Regions from separate parts of the Scopulibacillus cellulosilyticus genome, predicted to be linked through region 2. Evidence: riboswitches for the same ligand, from Rfam matches in the RefSeq annotation. Region 2 holds a riboswitch; each other region holds the start of a gene.

Region 1 (5,100 bases), on a different contig from region 2:
TTTATATGAAGTGGCAAGCATTTATGGATTTGACGTTAAAGATTACCGGGAACGTTTATATGTCCTGCACGTTTTCCAGGTCGCTTTTTCTAATGATAAAAAACGAATGGCAGCTTTCTTAAAGTTAAAAAATTGGCCGGAAACAGTCAGCCATTACTCAACGATTGAAGAACTTGATTGGCAAGAGTTTCAACAAGATTATCGCGATTATATTGATCTTGTTAAACTATTGCAAATCATACCCGGTTTTGGAGCGATTGTCGGGGCCGTCGGCAATTATCGTTTTCTTAATGAACTCGGGAAAACGGCTATGAACGCTTACCGGATGCGTCTATTTGATTTAGACTAAAAATTTTAATGCCTTTTATTTACCTAAAAAAACAGCCGATGTTCCAAATAAATGGAAACATCGGCTTTAGGTTTATTAATAATATAATGGTTCTACATATTTACATTTAATGCACGTCTTAAAAAGGGCAGTATTTTCAAATTGATGTTCACAGTGCTGCTGAACAGATTTTAGTTCCCCTTTTAATTTGTTAATCTCTTTTTCTAAACCTTGAATCTTTGTTAAAATGATTTCTGCGTGATTATTCATAGAAAGTACCCTCCTTAGCATTACACTTCCTTATATAAGGTACCTCCTGCTTCTTTAAATTCTTTTGCCTTTTCTTTTAGCCCTGTTTCTATTGCTGATTGTGTATCAAGGCCTTTTTCTTTTGCATACTCTCTTATATCTTGTGAAATTCTCATGCTGCAAAATTTAGGGCCGCACATTGAGCAAAAGTGCGCGGTTTTCGCCCCTTCAGCCGGCAATGTTTCATCGTGGTATTCTAATGCTTTTTCAGGATCGAGAGATAAATTGAACTGATCACGCCAACGGAATTCAAAACGTGCTTTAGACAGGGCATCATCACGATTTTTTGCTCCTGGATGCCCTTTTGCAAGGTCAGCGGCATGAGCAGCTATTTTATAGGTAATCACTCCCTCTCTCACATCATCTTTATTTGGCAGACCAAGATGTTCCTTCGGAGTGACGTAGCAAAGCATCGCTGTACCGTACCAGCCAATCATCGCAGCACCGATGGCCGATGTGATGTGATCGTAACCCGGCGCTATATCCGTTGTCAGCGGCCCAAGTGTATAAAACGGCGCTTCTTGGCATATTTCCATTTGTTTATCAACATTTTCTTTAATAAGGTGCATAGGTACATGACCCGGCCCTTCGATCATGACTTGAACATCATGTTTCCAGGCGATTTTTGTTAACTCGCCTAATGTTTCCAGTTCTGCAAATTGCGCCTCGTCGTTAGCATCGGCAATTGAACCAGGGCGCAACCCATCACCTAACGAGAAAGCTATATCATATTTTTTCATAATCTCACAAATCTCTTCAAAATGAGTATAAAGAAAGCTTTCTTTATGATGATATAGGCACCATTGCGCCATAATTGATCCGCCCCTGGAAACGATTCCTGTCACACGTTTTGCAGTTAGCGGTACATAGCGTAGAAGAACACCAGCATGAATAGTAAAGTAGTCGACGCCTTGTTCAGCTTGCTCGATTAATGTATCACGGTACACTTCCCAAGTAAGATCTTCAGCAACACCGTTTACTTTTTCAAGTGCTTGATAAATAGGGACTGTTCCAACCGGGACTGGTGAGTTACGAATAATCCATTCCCTTGTTGTATGAATGTCTTTACCTGTGGAAAGGTCCATCATGGTATCTGCGCCCCATCGAGTTGCCCATGTCATTTTTTCAACTTCTTCCTCAATTGATGAAGTAACCGCAGAATTGCCAATATTGGCATTAATCTTTACATGAAAATTCCGTCCAATAATCATCGGTTCGCTTTCTGGGTGATTAATGTTGGCTGGAATAATGGCGCGGCCGCTGGCAACCTCGTCGCGGACAAATTCAGCTGAGACATTTTCCCTTATTGCAATGAACTCCATTTCCGGAGTAATGATACCTTTTCGGGCATAATGTAATTGGGTTACATTTTTCCCTTCTTTTGCGCGTAATGGCTCTCGCTTTAATGATTGATAATGCTCGCGGCTTGTTTGTTTATTCCGATTTTTATAGCCATTATCCTCCGGTTTGACTTCACGTCCCTCGTATTCTTCAACATCGTCGCGCTCTAATATCCATTTTCTTCGTAAAGCCGGTAACCCCTTTCTGATATCTACAGAATAATCGGGATCGGTATACGGTCCGCTTGTATCATAGACGCGTACGGGAGGGTTTTCCTCATTGCCAAAAGTGCCGGTTGTAGGACTTAGCTCAATTTCACGCATTGGCACTTTGAGATCTGGCCTTGACCCTTCTATGTATACTTTTTTACTGCCGGAAAAATTAGACATGATCGAAATGTTCATTTCATTAACAGAGCTGTTTGCCATTGAAAATCTCTCCTTTTCAAAATGTTATGATTTTGTTAAGGACGAGATCCGGAACGTAATATCCAACATGAAAAAAGCCGGATCCAATTGACAGGACCCGGCTAGTAAACTCAAATTTATAAGTTTATCATAGTCGCAAAATTAACTTTCCCACGCTGGTATGAACCAGATCAGGTCCCGAGGGTCAAGAAACATCGTCGCGCTTCTCTCTCAGCCCAAGCTTTTTGGACACCCCTAGTTAAAAGTATATTTAATTTTCCATGCTCTAACTATAACCTATACTTCTATGATTGAAAATGGTTCAATATGCCTAATTCATAATCCAGCTTCATACGGCGGGAACGATGTCAGCGATTACATAAATTGCTGTTTAAACAATTGCTCCTTCAATGACCAAGTCGTTTTCCGCAAACCGCTCGACTCTTAATGGACTCAAGTCAATCGTTTCATACCGTCCTTTTCTAATCAGTTCTGACAGCCCCTTACCGACAGCAGGCGCCTGCTGCATGCCATGGCCGCTGAAACCGCAAGCTAAATAATAGCCTTGGCATTGAGGATGCTCTCCTATAATCGCATTTTGATCCTTTGTATTAAAGCTGTATAACCCTGCCCAACCTTTTTCTAATTTTATTCTTTCAAAATTGCTGATACGTTCGGCAAGTACAGGCCATAGCTTTTCGATGAAATAGGATCGTTTCCAAGTAAAATCAATACCGGGTTCTATATCTTCAGAAAAACCGCAAATTAATGTTTCCCCTTCATGGCGGAAATAAACGCCTGTCGGATCAATTGTCAGCGGTAATTTATTTTCCAAAGGGGTTTCTGTATTAAATTGGAAAATTTGCCTTTTTAATGGAACGACGGGAATTGGAAGACCGGCCTTTTCACTTAAAAAAGATGCCCAAGCGCCTGCACAGTTAATGACGACAGGCGCATGATACTCAGTACCATCCGCTGAACACACGCCATTAACCTTATTATTATTAATGATCAGGTGATCGATTTCTTGATAAATGTATTCCGCTCCCAGACTTTTAGCTTTCTTGACATAGCCCTGCATCACAGAATAAGGATCAAGGTAGCCATCTTCAGAGCAATAAAGGCCGCCGGCTAAATCTTCAACATTAAGTTCAGGAATAATGTCGAGAAGACCCATTTTATCAAGTAATTCAGAAGGTACACCGTAAGCGTTTTGCAGCTTTAATTGCTTTTTAAAGCTATCAATCATACCCTCTGTCCCCAGAAACAAATAGCCTCTCTTTTTAAAATCGATTTCAGCATTCTCACCATCAACAGCCATATCTTCAGGAAAGGTTTGATAGACTTGCAGGCTGTAGCGGCTGATTTGTATATTAATCGCTGTTGTATATAGCTGGCGAAGACCGCCGGCGCTTCTGGGAGTTGATGAAAATTCATAAAGCCTGTCTTTCTCAAAAAGAATAATCTTGCCTTCATAACCGTCTTTTAAAAGATTATAGGCAACACTGGAACCCATTACCCCTCCCCCGACAATAATAATATCTGCTTTATGATACAATCAACCCACCCCTTTTAAAATAGTCATCTATACTATTATTTATATCGTTTTATTAACGGTTTGCCTATATGAATATTGAATATTTTATAAATTTAAAAAGACCTTATAATAAATGAAATATTTCCACCATTTTAAACGTTGATCAGCTATTTATATTAAAAAGGGATTTGTACCAAGACTAGAGACTTTTAATAATTATCCCTTAATATTTTGTTAATCATCTGCTGGCTCCGGTCAAGATCTTGCTTTACTAATTTCTTGTAAGCCTTGGCTTTCTCATATCCACCTTCTGTAAATTGATAAATTACAATCTCCTGAAAGCCATCTTGACCTTCTCCTTTTAATTTTTTTGTCCGAAATAGTATCCCCTCTTTTGTTAACTCATGCAGCGACTTATAAATTTCTGAATGTGTCGGCCGAAATCCATAAGGCTCAAATTCTTTTCTAAGCAACTGAAGAAATTGCAGTCCATATAATCTATCTTGTTCAACTAAATTGATGAGGTACAGTTTTAACACAGCTCGTTGTTTTGTTAAAAATCGGTTAGCCATAACTTTACTCACCTGCTTGTCATTTCCTATGAAATTATCATATCATATAATTCGACAAGAATTTCCCTTATTAACTAAATTTCTTTAAAATAAGGGCTCTATTGAATATTAAGAACAGTGTTCCTAAAGAACAATAGAAAATAGAAAAAAATTCAAAACTTGTATATAAGGGAATTTTTCACTTTAATTATTTACAGTAATGAAGTGCCATGGCGTTTTTTTCCATATATAGGGATTGTAAAGGCTAATTTATTTTCATTGATTCAAATAATCAGCCAATTATTGGAAAAAAGATATACAGAAAATGATTAAAATTTTTATAAAAGAATAGTGCAATAGAACATATCAAGAGCGTGTTTTAAATAATTTTTATCAAAACACGCTCTTTTTTTACTCGTTTATAGTGGCTGTTTAATTAAACTCTATTCATAGCCGTACTAACTACCCAATTTAAATCTCTATAATTTAAAATTCATCTTAAACTGTGGATCACGAGGCAACCAAACAGCCTGATTGGATCCCCGAGGCATTAGTACAGTCCTATAAGATTCAGGAGTTTCAGACATATGAACTTGATCAGTATATCCTTGATATAGACCGACACTA
Region 2 (5,100 bases):
CCTTTTAGGGTTGCCGGAAAAGTAGTGCGGTTGGCGAACCTTTCAGTGCCCTTTGAAGGGCTGGCCAGTAACAGAGGCTTTCAGCCGCAGAGCAAACCACCCGTTTTCACGGGTGGTTTTGATTAATGGTTATTTATACTTAATTTAGGTTCAGGATAATTATTTTAATAAATATATTAATAAATAGTAGTCTTTGTGAATTTAAAAATCAGTGATGAGCATAAATTTTCGAATGAACTAAAGCATCTAAAATCTGATAATTGGCTTGTTCATTTTTATGAATAATAGATTGGTTCTTTGGATTAAAGGCATCCACGGGTGACACAGGCCATTCCCCGCAAATATCAATACCGGCGACATGTTTAAAAGCGGCGACTGAAGTGATGATTCGAATCAAATCCTTCAGAGTCATATGTCCTTGATCCCAGTTAGTTTCAGCATAGGCTGAATCGAGTACGTCTTTATCAATGCTGATATAAACAGTATCTGTTTGAATGAGTGAGAGAATGGTTTGCAGCTCGGTTAGCGGTAAATGTTCACTTGAAAAAATATGAATCTTATGCCGGAGTTGAGTTGGCAGATGACTGGGAAAGGAGGTATTTGGACCAATAATAATAGCTTTTTCCAGCAAGGGAAGGTTTAAAGCGGCATGATAGACCCATGAACCGCATGATAACAGCGAAGGTGCTGATCCCTCCATTAAGTCGGTGTGATGGTCAAGAAGTATTAACGTGAAAGGTTCCTGGATTTCTGATAGTAAGGCATAAGAGACATAATGGTAATTTCCGTTGCCTATCAGAGTAATCCCTTTTTCAGTGCGATCCTTTATGGCGTTTGTAATTTGATTTAATGAATCTGGTTCACAATAAAGGTTAGTATGTTTAATGTCATATAAGTCAATCCAGTTATGAGGAAAGTCTTGACACAACTGATTTTGAACAACATAACTGCCATCAAAATTTAAGAATGTAATGTCATGATGCAATAACCCCATAACACACTCACTTCCTTTCAAAAAAGTAGAATGCAAGGAATGCTTTATTAATACTATTTTAAATCTATTCACAAGAGATGCAAATATTTTGACTTATTAACATTATCCATGTTATCCACAAGTTCAAGGGGTCTGACCCCTTTACTTGAAAAGAGCGGGCTTATGTGTTACTTTTAATCTGAAAATAATTAAATATATGATAGCACTGGGGGAGCTGGATAAGGCCGGCTGAGAGTAAGACCTGCAAAGTCTTAGACCCTTGAAACCTGATCTGGATCATGCCAGCGTAGGGAAGTCGCGGTTCTTTGTATGTATATTAAAAGGCGCAAATCCTATTCTGGGAGTTGTGCCTTTTTTACATAGCTTCGGAATACACTTCGATCTTTTCACCTGATTAGTTCCTCTAGTGCGTTAAGAAGGAGGCAGTCGCCGGTGTCTGCTCGTAAATTAACGTTTTCAGCACTGTTTATTGCCATCGGAACATTGACAAGCAATATGATCTTTATTCCGATCGGCATGTCTAAAATAACGCCCATCCAACACATTATTAATGTCTTATCAGCGGTTGTTCTTGGTCCCGGTTATGCGGTTGTCAATGCCTTTATGATTTCTTTATTAAGAAATTTACTCGGAACGGGCTCATTGTTAGCCTTTCCTGGCAGTATGATCGGTGCGTGTCTGGCCGGTGTATTGTATGTCATAACAAAAAGGAAAATATTTGCTGTTTTTGGTGAAGTCTTAGGAACGGGTATCATTGGAGCAATAGCTTCTTTTCCAATAGCCAAGTTTCTTCTCGGGCAAAATGTGGCAGCTTTCTTTTTCGTCGTACCGTTTTTAATGAGCACTGTTTGCGGCAGCTTGATTGCCTGGGTTGTGCTCACCGCTTTAGAGAAAAATCGTTCAATATCAAAATACTTTCCAATGAGGTGAAAATGATGAAAACAGTTTTAACAATAGCAGGTTCGGATTCCAGCGGCGGCGCCGGCATCCAAGCTGATTTAAAAACTTTTTCAGCACACGGCGTTTATGGAATGAGCGTGATTGCCGCAGTAACAGCGCAAAATACACAGGGTGTGCTGGCTGTTGAAGATATTTCTCCAGATATGATAGGTAAACAAATTGATGCAATTTTTACCGATATCCCGGTCCATGCCGTGAAAATTGGCATGGTATCAGACAATGCATCTATTAAAATCATTGCCGATAAACTTAAAATCTATCAGCCGGAATATATCGTTCTTGATCCGGTCATGGTTTCTAAAAGCGGTTATGATTTATTGAAGCCGGAAGCAAAACAAGCGCTAATAGAAGAATTACTGCCTTTAGCGACAGTGATTACACCGAATTTAAAAGAAGCAGGTGTCCTGATAGATCAATCTATTACCGACCTGCAAGAAATGGAACAAGCAGCGGAAAAAATTTATAACTTTGGACCTAAGGCAGTCCTTATTAAAGGCGGACATTTAGAAGGCGAGCCGGTGGATGTTCTTTATGACGGGAACTCGTGGAAGCATTTTAACGGCAAAAGAATTAACAAAAATAATACTCACGGAACCGGATGCACGCTGTCTTCAGCCATCGCCGGCAACCTCGCAAACGGACATACACTGGAAGAGGCTGTTTTAAAAGCCAAGACTTATATAGAAGGCGCAATTGACCATGGATTAGCCATCGGCAAAGGCGTTGGACCGACGAATCATTTATATCAATGGTTTCCGGAGACAAGCGTTATTGACTAAAGAGAGGGGCTTCTGTTATGGATCAAATCTATGAACTTTTTAATAAAATAAAAGATAAACAACCGCTCGTCCACCATATTACTAATAGTGTAACAATTAATGACTGCGCAAATGCTACCTTGGCTTTAGGAGGGCGCCCGGTCATGGCGGACAGCTCGAACGAAGCGGCTGAGATGGCGGCGCAATCATCTTCTCTTGTCATAAATATAGGCACTTTGGCGGAAGAAACTGTCGAATCGATGTTAAAGGCAGGAAAGGCAGCTAATGAAAAAGGGATTCCTGTCATCTTTGACCCTGTTGGTGTTGGAGCAACCGCTTTTCGCAGCGACTCAGCGAAGAAAATTCTTGCTAATGTTGATTGCTCTATTATTTGCGGGAATATGTCTGAGATTAGAACGTTAGCCGGATTGCCTTCAAGCGGACAAGGGGTTGATTCAGGCGACAGCATGGAAGGGGCTGAAGCTTTAGCCAAGAAACTTGCCAGCGAGCTAAAAGCGACAATTGCTATTACAGGGGCGATTGATGTCGTATCAGACGGTGAGCATACTGTTCGTATTCAAAACGGCCATCCAATGCTTGCAAAGCTTACAGGAACCGGGTGTATGACGAATTCATTGATCGGGGTTTATGCAGGAACGGATAATAAACCGTTCGAAGCCGCTGCGGCAGGTATTTTAACCATGGGACTTGCCGGTGAAACGGCTCATCAAAACTTAAGAGCAAATGAAGGTACGGGGATGTTCAGAGTCCGTTTGTTTGATGCGTTCTCAACCTTGACTGTTGAAGATCTTAAGAAAGGGGCACGTATCAATGGCTAATCAAAATGTAGACTACCGTGTGTATTTAGTAACGGAAAACTATGATTCCGGGCACCACAATCAGTATATGAAAAAGATAAAAGAAGCCCTTGACGGCGGGATTAGCCTATTGCAGCTAAGGGCAAAGCATGAATCATCTAAAGTGTTTTACGAGCTCGCAAAAGAACTCAGGGACACGGCGGCTTCTTACCATGTTCCATTGATTATTAATGATCGTGTTGATATCGCTCTTGCTCTTGATGCTGACGGTATTCATGTGGGGCAGGATGATCTTCCGGCAAGTATTGTCAGGGAAATTATCGGACCGGATAAAATTTTAGGCGTTTCCTGTTCAACTGTTGAAGAAGCGGTAAAAGCAGAACAAGATGGTGCAGATTATCTTGGTGTCGGTTCAGTCTTTCGAACAAAAACAAAAGGCGATGCGACGCTGATTGAACTTGATGAACTCACTCGTATCAAAGAAAAAGTATCAATTCCGGTTGTCGCTATCGGCGGGATTACACAAGATAATGTAAAAGAACTCCTTGATCGCAATGTCGATGGTGTTGCTGTAGTTTCAGCCATTCTTTCGCAAACGGATGTTAAAAAAGCAGCAGAAAAATTGAATGATAAAATGAAAAAGGCAGGAAGTCTATTATGATGACTTCCTGCCTTTTTCTTATCTCAATTTTACTTCTTATTGATAGTTTACAACAGCTGGTGATGGATCCAGCCGTAAAACCTGTTTCGGAGAAAGAAGCGGCTGATCTTCATGATAGAAGAGCTTAAATCCTCCGTACTGGTTCGTTTGTTCTGTAACCAGCTGATGGTATTTATATTTCTTATCTTTGGCTCTCCCGAAACCATCTGAGTTCTGAACGACTTCAACATGTTTAGTCGGTTTTATAAGCGATTTATTTTTGATGATGCCTTTTTGAAATTCGTGTACCATGACAATCTTATCCGGCAAGTTATCCTTTTTTACAAGATTGTTTATGTATTTAATAGCTTTTTGTATGTTTGCGCCATTCACATGTCCGAGGTCCTCGCCCGGTACCTGCCCTTTTCCGACGTGAAATTCGGTATCTATGGCTAAATGGACATTCGGCATCTTAAGATAAGGTTCAAGTTCCTTGACTTCGTTCATAATCGAGTCTCGGCCAAGCTGAACGTCAAGGATTAATAATGCCTTGTTATCTTTAGCAAGTTTGGCGTAACGCTCAATGATTTCTTTTGAGGTATGAGAGATATAAAGTTTCTTTGGTCCTGGATCCCGCTGTGCAACTGAAGCGATCAGCTCAATTGTCGGAACAGCCGGCCGGGATGGATCAGCATTAGAATAGGCTTGAGCCTGTTTTTTAAGTTTCTTCATCATCTCTTCTGGAGAACTTTCACCTAGGACACCCATTTTATTAGAGATAGGCGTGCCATAAAAGGAAACAAGCCTGTATTTCTTAAGAGGGCCGTTGGATAAGTCCTTTTTACCTGCCATCAGCGTTTGTCCTAAAGGTACTTTTCTTTTGTGATTGGAATTTTGATCTTTTGATGATGCTTTTCCTTTCTTAGAGTC
Region 3 (5,100 bases), on a different contig from region 2:
TGCCGGATGCAAGTTTAAACCGGTTGCCATGCTCCTTGCAGTAATCAAGAAAATGCACATAAGCAAAGGAAGCTCCCATTAGCATGACGGGTTCTTTCCTTTCTTCACTTTCCTTAAGTGCCTTTACCAAACTATTCATATCCAGCCCGTCTTTATTAAAGAAATTCCGGCTGTTTTCATTGCCGAAATGTTTTACCGCCATTGTTAAATACCGTGACAACGATGAGTTTTTATTCAAATCTTCTCCCGGTGAAAGAACAAAAATGGCTCTCTTTTTTCCATCAGGGACGACAAACTGTTTAAAGCCGGTCATCATTGAAGCATCCCAGACTTGCAAAGAAGGATGATGATTTTTTCCGCGTTTTTCAGCATTTGTTGTTCCGCTTGTCATAAAAACGGCCTCAGCCTCTTCAGCCGGTTCGCAAGACAGCACAAGCTCTTTAAACGCTTGAATTGGTATAACCGGTATTTCCCTCCAATTTTTTACTGTCAGCGGGGTTTTCCTTCGCTTTTGGCAAAACTTCTTATAAGGAAGATTAAACTTAAATTGATAGGTAAATAGTTTTAGAGCCAGCTCATTGAATCGTGATTCTTCTTCATTTGACTCCTCAATAAAAGTTAAGATTTGTTCGGTTATTTCTTTAGATTCTTTCCTCATTATTTTTCCCTCTTTCTTTATTTATCCCCAACCAGCTAGGAATATTGACTAACACTAATTGCAGCAAAATAGCAGTAACGGCACCTACTAAAATCGTGTTGCTAAGGAATTTCCCTAAGAAACCATGAACATTGGTAAAATAGTTTGGGAGCGCGATGGATAATAAAATCGACAAGCCTGCAATCATGAAATTCGCTTCAGTTTTCTTCATTTTTCCAAGAATATTAATACCCGTAAAAATAAGCGATGCAGCCGCCGGCAAAAAGATCCCGCCAACAACAGCGTCAGGCGTCACAGCAAGCATCGCTCCCGCCTTAGGAATAAAACCAAGTACAAGAAAGATAATCCCGGCTGCCTTAACCGCATGCCGTGAGCCGACGCCCGTTAATCGGATCAAACCGACATTTTGGCCAAATCCTGTCGTCGGGAAACCGCCGATAAGCGTTGAAATGATTGAACCAATCGATTCACCGGCAAATCCCTTTCGAATCCGTTTGTTATCTAACGGGGCGTTCACCATTTCTGCCGCAGCATGATAAACACCCATAGCTTCAAATACTGCCACAATATACGCAAAGAAAAATGTCCCAAATGAGACCCAGTCAAATTTAAGCGCACCATAAGGAAGTATATGGGGCAATCCAAACCAACCGCTTGTTGCGACCTTAGAAAAATTAACTTCCCCAAGCAAAAATGCGATAACATCACCGGCAACTAGAGCGATGAGAAAAGAATACGAACGAAGCATGCCTGTCCCAAATACAGATAAAAACAGGACAATTAATGAAGTAGCAACTGAGATTGTCAGCGTTTTTCCATCAAGAAAAGTTTTCGATCCCGGGTCCCCTCCTAAATAAAGTGACAGTGTAAAGCCGGATAGTGCAACGCCGACAATTAAAATCACTGAACCGGATACGACTGCTGTAAAAAAAGATTTCAATTTCCCAAGCAAGCCCGTAATAGCTAATATAAAAATGATGATTCCGCTTAACACAATCCCCCCGCCGGCAGCTGCCAATCCGTTAGCTTTTCCGGCAGATATCATAAGTGAATCAAAAGCGGCCGACGGACCTTGAACAACAGGTAATCGTACAAGCCGTGTTGCCTGTACAAGCGTGACCAAGCCCGCTGCAATAAAAATGGCATTCACCATGTTTGCGGCTAAGGCAAACGACAGCCCGATCATCGCAGTCACAAACACAGGATCAAGCCAAACGTTTGAAACAAAGACATGCTGCAAACCATATAAAAATCCTCGAACCGGTGATAATTTTTCTTCCAAACCAACTGTGACTATTCCTGAGTTATCCGAAAGTTGTTCTTCCGTTTCTATCTTTTGTTGCATAAAATATCCTCCCATCAAAAAAAGCCACCCGGCAAGCGGGTGGCTTCAATATATACAAACTGTATAAATATAAATCCACGCCACTTCCCTACGCTAGTGTTAACTAGATCAGGTTCAAAGGGTCGAATCACTTCTCTCAGCTTAAAGCTCCCCTAGTGGTGACTTTTCTTTTTTTCTGTATCGTACACCTATGTTTAAAATTCGTCAAACTTTTTATATCAAATGAATATTTTTCGGGTTTTTATTTTAATAATGGATGACTTTTGACGTTTCTTAATGATCATCATAAGTTTAAAAACGGTGCCAGCAGGCACCGTTTTTATAATTTTCCATTAGGACTGTCGTAGAATTTTTTGATCGCTTGATCAACGTAAACCCAGCCCTTCCAGCCGAGATGCATTGTATCCTTTAAAAAGTACTTGTCATATTCATGGCTTGAGAAATCCGCCACCGGAAAACCAGCCTTTTCTACTTGCTTGCGGACTCTGGCATAGTAGTATTGCCGCGTCTTCTTAGGGACCCCGGCATAATCGTACCAGCGGCCATTCTCTGGAACAGAGATAAACATTGCTTTTGCATGTTTTTCTTTTAATAAGTCCAGCACAAGCTGCAAGTCACCGTACTCAGGTGAATGATAATACCTTTCATGCTTTCTATATCCCTTTAGATGACTATATTTAGGTTTTATTTTCTTCCAATAATGATTGTTAATACCGTAAGTGTTAGAAGTACTGTCTTTTTCACCCATTAAATCGCCGCGATGACGGAGCTGTTTCCAAGAAAGATTTTTTAAGCTTGGATCAACATTAGGATGATGGGGATGAACAGAGAAAGATTTTATCGTATCTCTCCACATGAGCACCCTATAGTCAAATTCTCCATACGCCTTCTCGCCCAACAGCTTCAATTTATTTGTCTGATTACTATAACCGATTCCTTTTAATAAATAAGCCAGATTCTTATCTTTTCTAATAAATTTAAATTGCAGTAACCGCCTGGCAGCGCGTTTCTTTAATGAAGGGTCTATGTTTTTGTTAAATACGAAATCATAGGCCTGCAGTTTTGAAAAGTTTGGATCAAAATGCTTTCTATCCAACCCCTGTTGAGCAAACCATTGCGGGGATAGGATAAAGACAATTTTCCTATTTTTAAGGTCATTTGACATGGATGCAAAGTTCAAAAAGTGAACGAGTGACTGCATACCGCCGCGCCCGACTAGAAATGGGGTGAACCCGTCAGGATTGACTTTAAAATAGTTAGACGGGTGGAAAGGATCTAAACGCAAAAGTTCAGATGACCCATAAATAGGAAGATATTTTTTATCATCCATTGCTTTTTGTTGCAGGGCTATACCTTGAAACATATTTGGATCCAAGCTCGTTGCCGCCTGGTTTACCTTCTTATTGCTTATAAGCGCATGCTGTACACTGCCCGGCGTAAACAATAAGGCAAGGAAAATGATGATGGCCAAGATTAATGGGCCATACCTCGGTTTTTTCATTTCATTTCAGCCAACTTATTAATAATAAGGTTAGGTGTCGCCCATTCTTCGCGATCAAATTCGGAAATCGATACCGGAATGCCTAGTTTATCTTCAATTTCGACTAAAAGATTGACAGTTCCAAAGGAATCCAAAATGCCATCTTCAAATATTTTTACATCAGGATTTTCCTTAACAATATCGTTTTCACAAACATCTTCAAGAATATCTAATACTTGTTCTTTAAATTCAGCCATTGTTATACGTCTCCTTTTTCAATGAAAAGTTCTATATTTTAATGGTGTTCAAAAGGGAGGACAAACAGGGCCAACACTGGCTAAAAACGTCGCGTCCATGTGACAACGCCAGTACTAGCACGTCCTGTGCGTCGGAATTTCGAGGCGCGGCAGTCCACGAGGACCGGATCGACGAGCGATACTTCTCGAAACACTACGAGTTGCGACGAGAAGTCGGAGATGCCTCTGTGAATATGCTGCAGCGCAGGAGCACAGGTACATCTTAGAATTGCCCGGCACGTGAGGACCGCAGTGGCAACGCAACGAAGAAATTCGCCTGCAATGTTTCCCGGACTTTTTTGAACATCCTTTTTTAAGTGAATAGTCTTCCTGAGAAAATAAGAAGGCTAAAACATACAAAGTTAAATGTAATCACAACAGATAAGACATGCGTCAACTTATTGTCCGGCCAAAATTTATGCTTCTTGTTTTTCCGCTCAAATACATCAAAAAAGATAAAATAAAAGGTGTGAAGCAAGCCATAAACAATATAGTGCGGAAAAGGTCCGTGCCACAATCCCATAACGAAGAAATTTATAAAAATCCCTATATAGGATGTTGTGTAACGGTTTTTAAATACTTTCTTTTTGGTCATCGTAAATACAAACCGCATAAAAATATAATCTCTAAACCAAAAAGATAATGTCATATGCCAACGATTCCAGAAATCCTTGATGTTACGGCTAAGAAACGGCTTATTAAAGTTTTCAGGGGTCTTAATCCCGAGTAAATAACTTGTGCCAATAGCAAAATTACTGTAGCCGGCAAAATCAAAGAACAGGTACATACTGTAGGCATACATATAGATGACAATACTCAAGAACGTATCTTGTTTGAGGTACCCGGACATTAGGATATGCTGATTAATAAGGTACCCGATAATGAATTTGTAAAGGAACCCTTGAATAATACGATTTATACCGCGGTAGAGAAGTTCCTTATATTCCGCAGACGTCGGCGTATGTTCGATATCCTTTTCGAACCGGCGATAACGATCAATTGGTCCGGATGAGATTGTCGGGAAAAATAACAGGAAGCGAAGGAAGCGGTATACAGAAACTTCCTTCAGCTGCCCATCACGGATATCAATGATCATTTGAACGGCCCTAAAAGTTAAATACGATATGCCAAGGAAGCCGACCATGCTCAAGCTTTTGAAATACGGTGCAAACTTAACGATAACCAGCGGCAAAATGGATAGCGCAACCGTTAAATAGAACATGCTGGTTGGATTATTTTTTTTCCGAACAGGTAAATATCCCTTAATTAATACAACTTGCCAAATGACAAAAATGATTAACGATATAGCCTGTGCCGGCTT

The links. A riboswitch is a leader RNA that binds a small molecule or an ion and turns the genes downstream of it on or off. The one in region 2 is predicted to bind thiamine pyrophosphate.
Region 1: linked by a shared signal. The riboswitch ahead of thiC (phosphomethylpyrimidine synthase ThiC) and the one ahead of thiW (energy coupling factor transporter S component ThiW) in region 2 are both predicted to bind thiamine pyrophosphate.
Region 3: linked by a shared signal. The riboswitch ahead of ACFQRG_RS11690 (solute carrier family 23 protein) and the one ahead of thiW (energy coupling factor transporter S component ThiW) in region 2 are both predicted to bind thiamine pyrophosphate.

Annotation. Positions count from the first base shown of each region.
Region 1 covers NZ_JBHTCO010000005.1:271,522-276,621, forward strand. The annotation lists gene ACFQRG_RS07840 (EcsC family protein) at 1-349, shown strand, start outside; gene ACFQRG_RS07845 (serine protease) at 425-598, opposite strand; gene thiC (phosphomethylpyrimidine synthase ThiC) at 619-2,406, opposite strand; TPP riboswitch at 2,537-2,652, opposite strand; gene ACFQRG_RS07855 (NAD(P)/FAD-dependent oxidoreductase) at 2,777-3,943, opposite strand; gene ACFQRG_RS07860 (Replication termination protein) at 4,132-4,494, opposite strand; gene ACFQRG_RS07865 (CoA transferase) at 4,953-5,100, opposite strand, start outside.
Region 2 covers NZ_JBHTCO010000017.1:4-5,103, forward strand. The annotation lists gene ACFQRG_RS13090 (arginase family protein) at 209-994, opposite strand; TPP riboswitch at 1,192-1,305, shown strand; gene thiW (energy coupling factor transporter S component ThiW) at 1,427-1,924, shown strand; gene thiD (bifunctional hydroxymethylpyrimidine kinase/phosphomethylpyrimidine kinase) at 1,927-2,733, shown strand; gene thiM (hydroxyethylthiazole kinase) at 2,751-3,551, shown strand; gene thiE (thiamine phosphate synthase) at 3,544-4,191, shown strand; gene ACFQRG_RS13115 (hypothetical protein) at 4,228-5,100, opposite strand, start outside.
Region 3 covers NZ_JBHTCO010000014.1:76,564-81,663, reverse strand. The annotation lists gene ACFQRG_RS11695 (LuxE/PaaK family acyltransferase) at 1-658, opposite strand, end outside; gene ACFQRG_RS11690 (solute carrier family 23 protein) at 642-2,003, opposite strand; TPP riboswitch at 2,072-2,167, opposite strand; gene dltD (D-alanyl-lipoteichoic acid biosynthesis protein DltD) at 2,323-3,504, opposite strand; gene dltC (D-alanine--poly(phosphoribitol) ligase subunit DltC) at 3,501-3,740, opposite strand; gene dltB (D-alanyl-lipoteichoic acid biosynthesis protein DltB) at 4,093-5,100, opposite strand, start outside.